One region of the Paenibacillus suaedae genome, then DNA from elsewhere that is predicted to be linked to it. Evidence: riboswitches for the same ligand, from Rfam matches in the RefSeq annotation. Region 1 holds a riboswitch; the other holds the start of a gene.

What was found. A riboswitch is a leader RNA that binds a small molecule or an ion and turns the genes downstream of it on or off. The one in region 1 is predicted to bind glycine.
Region 2: linked by a shared signal. The riboswitch ahead of RQP50_RS21855 (alanine/glycine:cation symporter family protein) and the one ahead of gcvH (glycine cleavage system protein GcvH) in region 1 are both predicted to bind glycine.

The regions. Positions count from the first base shown of each region.
Region 1 is NZ_JAVYAA010000006.1:271,308-275,741, reverse strand. Features, by position in the region: gene gcvT (glycine cleavage system aminomethyltransferase GcvT) at 1-1,023, opposite strand, end outside; glycine riboswitch at 1,125-1,248, opposite strand; glycine riboswitch at 1,252-1,346, opposite strand; glycine riboswitch at 1,510-1,618, shown strand; gene gcvH (glycine cleavage system protein GcvH) at 1,811-2,203, shown strand; gene murI (glutamate racemase) at 2,388-3,221, shown strand; gene RQP50_RS22600 (GNAT family N-acetyltransferase) at 3,181-3,774, shown strand; gene RQP50_RS29390 (DUF5316 family protein) at 3,903-4,205, opposite strand; gene RQP50_RS22595 (VOC family protein) at 4,356-4,434, opposite strand, start outside.
Region 2 is NZ_JAVYAA010000006.1:110,184-114,617, reverse strand. Features, by position in the region: gene RQP50_RS21865 (aldo/keto reductase) at 1-127, shown strand, start outside; gene RQP50_RS21860 (pyridoxal phosphate-dependent decarboxylase family protein) at 388-1,845, shown strand; glycine riboswitch at 2,041-2,146, shown strand; gene RQP50_RS21855 (alanine/glycine:cation symporter family protein) at 2,293-3,633, shown strand; gene RQP50_RS21850 (sigma-70 family RNA polymerase sigma factor) at 3,795-4,328, shown strand; gene RQP50_RS21845 (DUF4179 domain-containing protein) at 4,325-4,434, shown strand, end outside.

The sequences.
Region 1 (4,434 bases):
TGTATCCAATTCAGAGAATGCGGATTCAATCAAGGCTAGCCCTAGATTGCGCTTTAATGTCGGCGACTGTGTTCCTGTTGTAACTTCTCCGATCACGCGCCCATCTGCAAGCACTGGATAATGGGAGCGAGGAATGCCTTTGTCGATCATCTCGATGCCTACCAGCTTTCGTGCCGGTCCATCGGTCTTCTGCTTCGTTAATGCTACACGGCCGATGAAGTCGCCCTTATCCAGCTTGACGAATCGTGCTAGTCCTGCCTCAAGCGGCGAGATATCGGCAGTAATTTCTTGTCCATAGAGGGGCAGACGTGCCTCGAAGCGCAAGGTGTCTCTAGCACCAAGCCCTGCTGGGAGCAAGCCGAACGGTTCGCCCGCGCGAATCAGCTCATTCCATACGTGCGCTGCATCTTCTGCGGACAAGTAGAGTTCGAAGCCATCTTCACCGGTATAGCCTGAGCGAGACAGCAGTGTTGATACGCCGCAGACTTGAGCATCCGATAGGAAATGGAATGGAGCGAGCGAATCAATAGGTGCCTCAGTTACCGCAGCAAGAATCGCTTGGGCATTCGGCCCTTGAAGGGCAAGCAATGCTGTGCGATTCGAAACATTGGTCAATGTAACGCCATGAATCAGATGCTTCTGCAGCCATGCATAGTCTTTATCAATGTTGGAGGCATTAACGACGAGCATGTAACGGTCGCTCTTCATCTGATAAATGAGAATATCATCGACAACTCCTCCGTCAGGGTAGCACAGCAGCGTATATTGTGCTTTGCCATCCTCGAGCCGCGATACATCATTTGTTGTCATCTGTTGAAGAAACGTCAGGGAGGCAGGGCCGCTTACGATAAATTCACCCATGTGGGAGACATCGAATAGACCTGCATGTGTACGAACTGCTTCATGCTCTCGTTGAATGCCGATAAATTGAACAGGGAGCTCCCAGCCGCCGAAGTCAATGCAGCGTGCACCCGGATAAGCAGAGTATTGATCAAATATTGGCGTTCTCTTCAATTGACTCATGAATTCACCTCGATACGCGTATTTGGACTAATTATCGGTATACGAACATAAAAAGGACAGCCGAAAGAAAAGTGGATGCATCGCATCCTCTCATTCTCTCGCTCTGTCCTTTGTACCTGAGAGTGTCGCCGATTGTCGCAAACAAATTGTTTGTTTCCGTGTCTACCATCGACTTTCCCCTTGGGTGACTGTATTCGTTTTCATGAATAGCAGTGCTCTCCAGAGGTGCGTCCGGTAAAAGTCCTTTTGCCTGAGAGATTCACCCATTCAGGCTTACTCCTTCGGCGCTGCTATGTCTCAGCAGTCTCTCCCTTTACCATCATTCGCCATTTTCAGCTGTCATCTCTACATTAGTTGAGCTTTCCACACTTTGTCAATTGATATTTTCTTCACAACTGATTTCATAGCTTGTCATATTGACAATCATGCATATCTTGCAATAATCTAATGGTGTTATAATTACCCAGTTTAATCGTAATTCGCGAACGAGGAAGGTCGGGAGAGTTTGACAATTGCGATTGTCAACACCGAAGGAGCAAGTTGCCAGCCGCCGATTGGCAATGAATCTCTCAGGTTCCATAACCGCCATTCTGACGCAGCTCTGGAGAGTGCATTTCTATGCCGCCAAAGGGGTAAGTTCAACCGCAGTTGTGGCTGTGGAGGAACGGGAACTCTCAGGTACCGAGGACAGAGAACAAGGCGACAAGGCCGCTTCCTGTCCATTTTTACGATCTCGATTGGATAGACGGCCTGATGAATGACATTATGAATGAAATGGGGCGTTGACATGAGTGAAGTGAAGAATGGATTGCTGTATAGTGAAGAGCATGAATGGGTAATTGCCATAGAAGGCAATACGGTACGAGTTGGCATTACAGATCATGCACAATCCCAGCTGGGAGACATCGTATTCATCGAATTTCCGCCAGTAGGTACCAGCTTGTCCGCAGGGGACAGCATGGGATCAATTGAATCGGTGAAGACTGTATCTGAGTTGTACTGTCCGGTATCCGGAACAATTACGAAGGTCAATGATGGATTGGAAGCGTCGCCAGAGCTTGTGAACAGCAGCCCCTACGAAGATGGATGGATTGCAGAAGTTGAAGTAGAAGGCAGCGTTGAGGAAGCTGTGAAGCACTTGCTGAATGCAGAGCAGTACACGAAGCTGATAGATGAATAGTTGAATAGTTGAAGGAACAATAGGTTGAGAACTAAGAACCTGCTGTACCGGTATCATGCTGGTGCAGCAGGTTTTTTCATTTGCTTTCTGACAAATTTCGATAGGATTCACCGCCGAAAAGGAGTACAATATAAGCATCGACAACTAGATGTTGCAATGCTAATAAGAATGCTAGGTGAATGGAATGACAATCGCTTTTTTTGATTCTGGAATCGGTGGAATAACCGTGTTGGCTGAGGCTATGAAGCATATGCCGCATGAACAATATTTATTTTATGCAGATACGCTGCATGTCCCTTATGGGACGAAATCTCAATCCGAAGTAATGCGCCATGTAGATTCAGCTGTGGAAGACATCATGCAGCACAATGTGAAGGCGCTTGTTATTGCGTGCAATACAGCGACAAGCATCGCAGCGTCAGAACTAAGACGGAAGTACGACATTCCGATCATCGGGATGGAGCCAGCAGTCAAGCCTGCCGTGGAAATGAATCGCGACAATGGCAAGCGTGTGCTTGTATTCGCGACAGCGTTAACCTTAAGTCAGAACAAATACCATACATTAATCAGTCGAATTGACGAAGAACATATTGTGGATTCGATTCCCTTGCCGGAATTGGTAGAGTATTGCGAGCAGTTAAACTTTGATAAGGGAGTGATAGGAGACTACTTCGTGCATAAGCTTGCTGGATTGGATTTGAATCAGTATGGAACGATTGTGTTAGGATGTACGCATTATCCCTATTACAAGCACATATTGAGAGACATTATCCCTGCTCATATCCAGCTTATAGACGGCAGCCATGGCACCGTGCAGCGTCTAGCACAAGTAATGCAGGAAAACCAGCTTAAGCAGTCATCGGATACGTCAGTTCGCCCTTCAATTCAATTTATGTGTTCAAGTCATGAGCAGAAATACATAGACAAGTTACAGACTGCACTCTATACCTATCAGACCTTCGGGGGAATGGATACGAATGAACAATCAATTGTTCGAGCTGACGGGGAGCAGTGCTAAGCTGATCCCGATGCTTCCTGAACATAAGGAAGATTTATACGAAGCAGCATCTCATCCTGATATTTGGCACTACTTGCCGCGCACCATCCGCAGTCTTACGGATGCAGAACGAGTGATTCATGATGCTGTTCTGAACCGCGAGAAGGGGACTGAGTATCCATTCGTTGTCATTGATCAGCTTACAGAGCGAATTATTGGCGCGACGAGAATAATGAATATGTCTGCCTTGCATCGATATGCCGAGATTGGCGGCACATGGTATCACCCTTCTGTATGGCGTACTCGCATCAATACAGAGTGCAAGTATTTGCTGCTGCAATATTGCTTTGAACAGCTGCATACGATTCGTGTTCAGCTGACGGCAGATGTGCGCAATGAGCGCTCGAATCGCGCCATTCAACGGTTAGGAGCCGTATACGAAGGGAAATTGCGCCGACATCGGGTGATGGAGGACGGGTATATTCGCGACTCGAATGTGTACAGCATAGTTGATGAGGAATGGCCACAGGTGAAGGAGAGGCTCGAGCAATATTTGCACCAGGTGTATGTGTAGTTATAGTTATACCGCTATTCAATCGTTCAATTCACAGTTATGTATCAATAAATACAAAGAGAGGATGTGCCCGCCAAGTAGATGGGGCTAACATCCTCTCTTTCTTATATGATGATTAAGCCGCTCGCTTATAGGACAAAAGTAAAGATAATGATGGATGTTATAATACTCGGCAGCCCAATTAAAAACATCGTACCGCTGAATTTAATATTTCTTCGATGGTCTTCTTCTGGAATATGGCCCATATTAAATTTAAGCTTCGTATCATCCCTGAATAGACCCGAGAAAAGGGAACCGACTACCCACAACCCTAAACCTAAATAGCAATTGATGTTGAATAAGGAGCGGAGATCTCCATTTTGCCAAATGTACACATACAATACTGAAAGTACAATGAAAACGAGCCCAATTGCAATACGTCGTAAGATCATATCACACCTCCTCGAATTCCACTATTACCCATCATACACCAAATTCAATCTATGTGAAAGTTAGATCAAATTTAATTCGAATAAAATCAATCAAAAAAACGAGTATTGAATTTATGATGGTGAACAAGGAGACTTATGAAGCCAGCATCCTTACGAAGTTACTTGTACACCCTGAGATGTACACAGAATACGGAATGTATCGCTATCCTTCTTCAAAACTATGGCGTTA
Region 2 (4,434 bases), 160 kb from region 1:
GCAGTTAGAGGACAATATAACGAGTGTCAATGTCGAACTTAATGAAGAACAGTTGAACCGATTGGATGAAATAAGCCGTCGATATCGGTATGGTGAACCTTTTGCTGTATACCGATTGCCTGAGTAAATGAGAAAGTAAGGAAGCAATAGACACCGTCTCTAGATAATAGGGGCGGTTTTTTTGAGTTGAGATTTCGAAATCTTGCGCTCATATTCAAAATACGATGTAAATGGTAGGACGGTATGTATAATAGGGGGATAAATGGCCTGTCCTCATAGCGAACTGATAAACTGTACCTGTTCAATTGTCGTCTTGGTCGGTAAGCTATTATTCAATTGGAACATCTTTCTTGAATTGAACAGTGGAAGGGAGTTGCTGGAATCTGTATGCTTAGACAGAATCCGATCTTGGATCTATCAACTGAGGAACAGTATATGCTAGGCTCATATACGTTAGAGAAAATCAGTCAGTATCTATCATACACCGACGAGGTAGTAGTTGCCCCTGAATTAATCCCGTCAGAAATCGTGCAGTATGCGGAGCAAATTGACTTTGCTGCTCCTGTCAAGCCTCAAACTGCGGTTCAGCATGTTATAGAAGGACTGCGTCGATATCAAGTGCACACAGCACATCCAGGATATTATGGCTTATACAATCCCCGTCCGAACTTTATGGGGATTATGGCAGACACGATAACAGCGGCGTTTAACCCCCAGCTTGCTGCATGGAGTCATGCGCCGCTCGCGGTAGAGATTGAGAATTACGTACTGCGTGAGCTCGCCGTTCAATTTGGTTACCCGCGTGATGTTGCTGATGGAACTTTCACGACTGGGGGAGCGGAAGCTAATATGACTGCTGTCTTAACGGCTCTATCTTATCATTTTCCAAAGTATGCAACAGACGGATTAGCAGCTCTGGAGAAGCCACCCATTCTGTATGCTTCTGAAGAGAGTCATCATTCATTGGTGAAAGCGGCTCGTTCCTGTGGGCTTGGAACGAATTCAATTCGCTCCATTCGTACGAACGATTCCTTGCAAATGGATATAGACGCGTTATTAGAACAAATACGTATAGACCGCGCGCAGGGTTTTGCCCCATTTCTTATTATTGCTACAGCGGGAACGACGGGAGCCGGTGCAATTGATCCGTTAATGGACATCGCAGCAATAGCGGAGCATGAACAGATGTGGCTTCATGTAGATGCTGCTTATGGCGGTGCAATCGTGTTGGATTCCGAAATGTCCTACCATGTGGATGGTATCCAGCAAGCAGATTCAATCGCGTTTGATGCTCATAAGTGGCTGTCCGTTCCGATGGGGGCGGGCATGTACTTCACACGGCATTCACGTATATTGAATGAAACCTTCCGTATAACGGCAGATTATATGCCGAAGGAGGGAGGAGAGCTGCATACGATCGATCCATATACGCATTCCATTCAATGGTCACGGAGATTTATAGGATTGAAGCTGTATCTATCCCTGGCTACTGCGGGTTGGGAAGGATATCGGGCTGTCTTGCGACATCAAATTGAAATGGGCAAGCGATTCAGAGAAGAATTAATGCGATCTGGCTGGACAGTTGCCAACGATACCGTGCTGCCTGTCATCTGCTTTCTTGATCAAGAAGCATGGGAACGAAACGATCAGCATTTCGCTCTAATTGTGAATCAACACGTATTGAGCACAGGGAAAGTGTGGCTATCCGTATTTACCATTCATGGTGTACCAACGCTGCGTGCATGCTTTACCAATTACGATACGAGCGAACAGAATATGAAAGAACTCATTCATTTATTAAATGAGGCCAGATCCCTATATTACAGTCAACGAGCACATGTGTGATAAATGGTATGGGATAAATTACAATGCAGTGGATCATTGCACAATGATAGTGTGTCTACTATAATGTTACCTACAACTTTATAACTGGATGAAGTTTGCGGGAGATAGACGAATCGTCTAGCCGAAGGGGTAAGCTCTCAGGCGCCTAGGCATATCGAACCTTGAGCTCGAGTATGTATAAGCAGGACCGTAAATGGACAGGACTCTGGAGAGACTCCATGATTGGGGCACCGAAGGGGCAAGGCGAATTGAATCTCATGAATTCGTTAAAACTCTCAGGTAAAAGGACAGGGATGCAGAAGCGTAGAAATCGTAAGTCATTGGTATGATGATCTTATTTAGGTATGTCACTTACGTCAGGTTATTTATTCTGCACACATGTCCCCAGGGTCAAATCATTCGATTTGACTCTTTTTATTATTCACAAAGAGGGGAACTGATTTGACAATGATGGAACAATGGTTAGACAAATTGAACAACATGGTATGGGGAGCACCGCTTCTTATTTTATTAGTAGGAACGGGAATTTTATTAACGATCCGCTTGGGAGCGCTACAGTTGTTCCGCCTGCCGCTCGCCTTGAAGTTAATATTCAAGTCGAAGAACGAGGGAGAAGGGGATGTATCCAGCTTCGGTGCATTGGCTACTGCGTTGGCGGCGACAATTGGAACTGGTAATATCGTGGGGGTTGCTACTGCAATAAAGGTGGGTGGACCCGGTGCATTGTTCTGGATGTGGGTTGCTGCATTCTTCGGAATGGCCACCAAATATGCGGAAGGATTGCTTGCTGTCAAGTATCGCAACATTGATGACAATGGACAAGTGCTAGGCGGTCCTATGTATTATATTGAGAAGGGACTTGGCATGAAATTCAAGCCGCTTGCTGTGTTCTTTGCGATTAGCGGAGTACTGGTTGCCTTACTTGGAATTGGTACATTTCCGCAAATTAATGCGATCGTCACTTCTACAGAAGCAAGCCTTGGTGTACCTGCAGTAGTCACTGCGGCAATCGTCACTATCGTGACCGCGCTTGTTACAATTGGCGGGATTCAGAGTATATCGCATGTGACGACGACAATTGTTCCTGTCATGGCTATTATCTATTTTATCGCGAGTTTTGTTGTGCTTATTGCATTTGCGGATCAGATACCGCACGCACTGTCGTTAATTTTCCATGGCGCGTTCAATGCAACAGCAGCAGGTGGCGGCTTCTTGGGAGCAACGGTTATGATGGCGATCCGCAACGGGATTGCAAGAGGCGTATTCTCGAATGAATCAGGTCTCGGAAGCGCACCGATTGCGGCCGCGGCTGCGAAGGTGAAATGGCCGGCTGAGCAAGGACTCATATCAATGACCGGAACATTCATCGATACGATCATCGTCTGCTCGCTTACAGGATTAACATTGATTGTAACGGGTGTATGGAATGGCCCAATGGAAGGAGCGGCCATGACACAGGCAGCATTTGATGCTGCGCTGCCATACGGTTCCCTCATTCTTATGTTTTGCTTGATTTTATTTGCATTTACGACGATTCTTGGCTGGAACTATTACGGCGAACGGTGCATGGTTTATTTATTCGGTGTCAAATCGATTCTGCCGTACCGCCTTATGTTCATTGCGATCATTGGCTTTGGGGCATTTATCAAGCTGGATATGATATGGAAGCTTGCTGATATTGTAAATGGATTAATGGCGCTGCCGAACTTAGTTGCACTGCTCGGTTTGTCTGGAGTCGTTGTGTCTGAGACGCGTCTATATTGGAAGCATAGGGAATCCGAAAAATAAATAGAAGCAGGAAGCTATTCCTGTTCTTAAGTAAACTGCCAAATGCATGAAAGTGAACATTTGGCAGTTTTTTTGCGTTTAATGAAACCTTTTGCCTATCTTGTGCATCTAATTGACAGTTTGATTCGCGTGTATGGGGTAAAGAAGGGAGTAGAAACGGCTTGCATAGCGATATAGAGACAGAAGTGAGATTGGCTAAGGAAGGTAACAAAGAAGCGTTTATTCGACTCATCAAGCAGCATGAAGCCCAAATGTTCAACATGGCCAGGTCGATCGTCAGAAGGGATGAGGATTGTGCAGATGCGATGCAGGAGACTGTGCTCAAGGCTTATCGCGCACTGACCAACCTAAATCATCATGCCTATTTTAAGACTTGGCTCTTTCGGATATTGATCAATGAATGCAATATGATATTGCGGAAGCAGGCTCGCATCATCATGCTGGCTGAACTCCCAGAAGTTGGTGTTGCCACGGCTGAATACAGTGATCATCTTGATTTGCGTCAGGCGATCTATCGGCTTGAGGAAGTATCTCGCAATATTGTTATTTTGTTTTATTTTCAGGATTTGCCTATGCATCAGATCGCCGAGATGATGGATATGTCCGTGGGCGCGGTGAAGACACGGCTGCATCGGGCACGTCACACGCTCGCAGAATGGCTGGATGATACTGAAGAAAGGAAGATGAACGGATGAAAGACATACAACTGCCTATCGATCAGCGACTGGAACAGCTTAGGGAACCATATATTAGCGAGCTGCCAGAATCCGTTCGCAACCGGATGGATCGGACATACCAGAT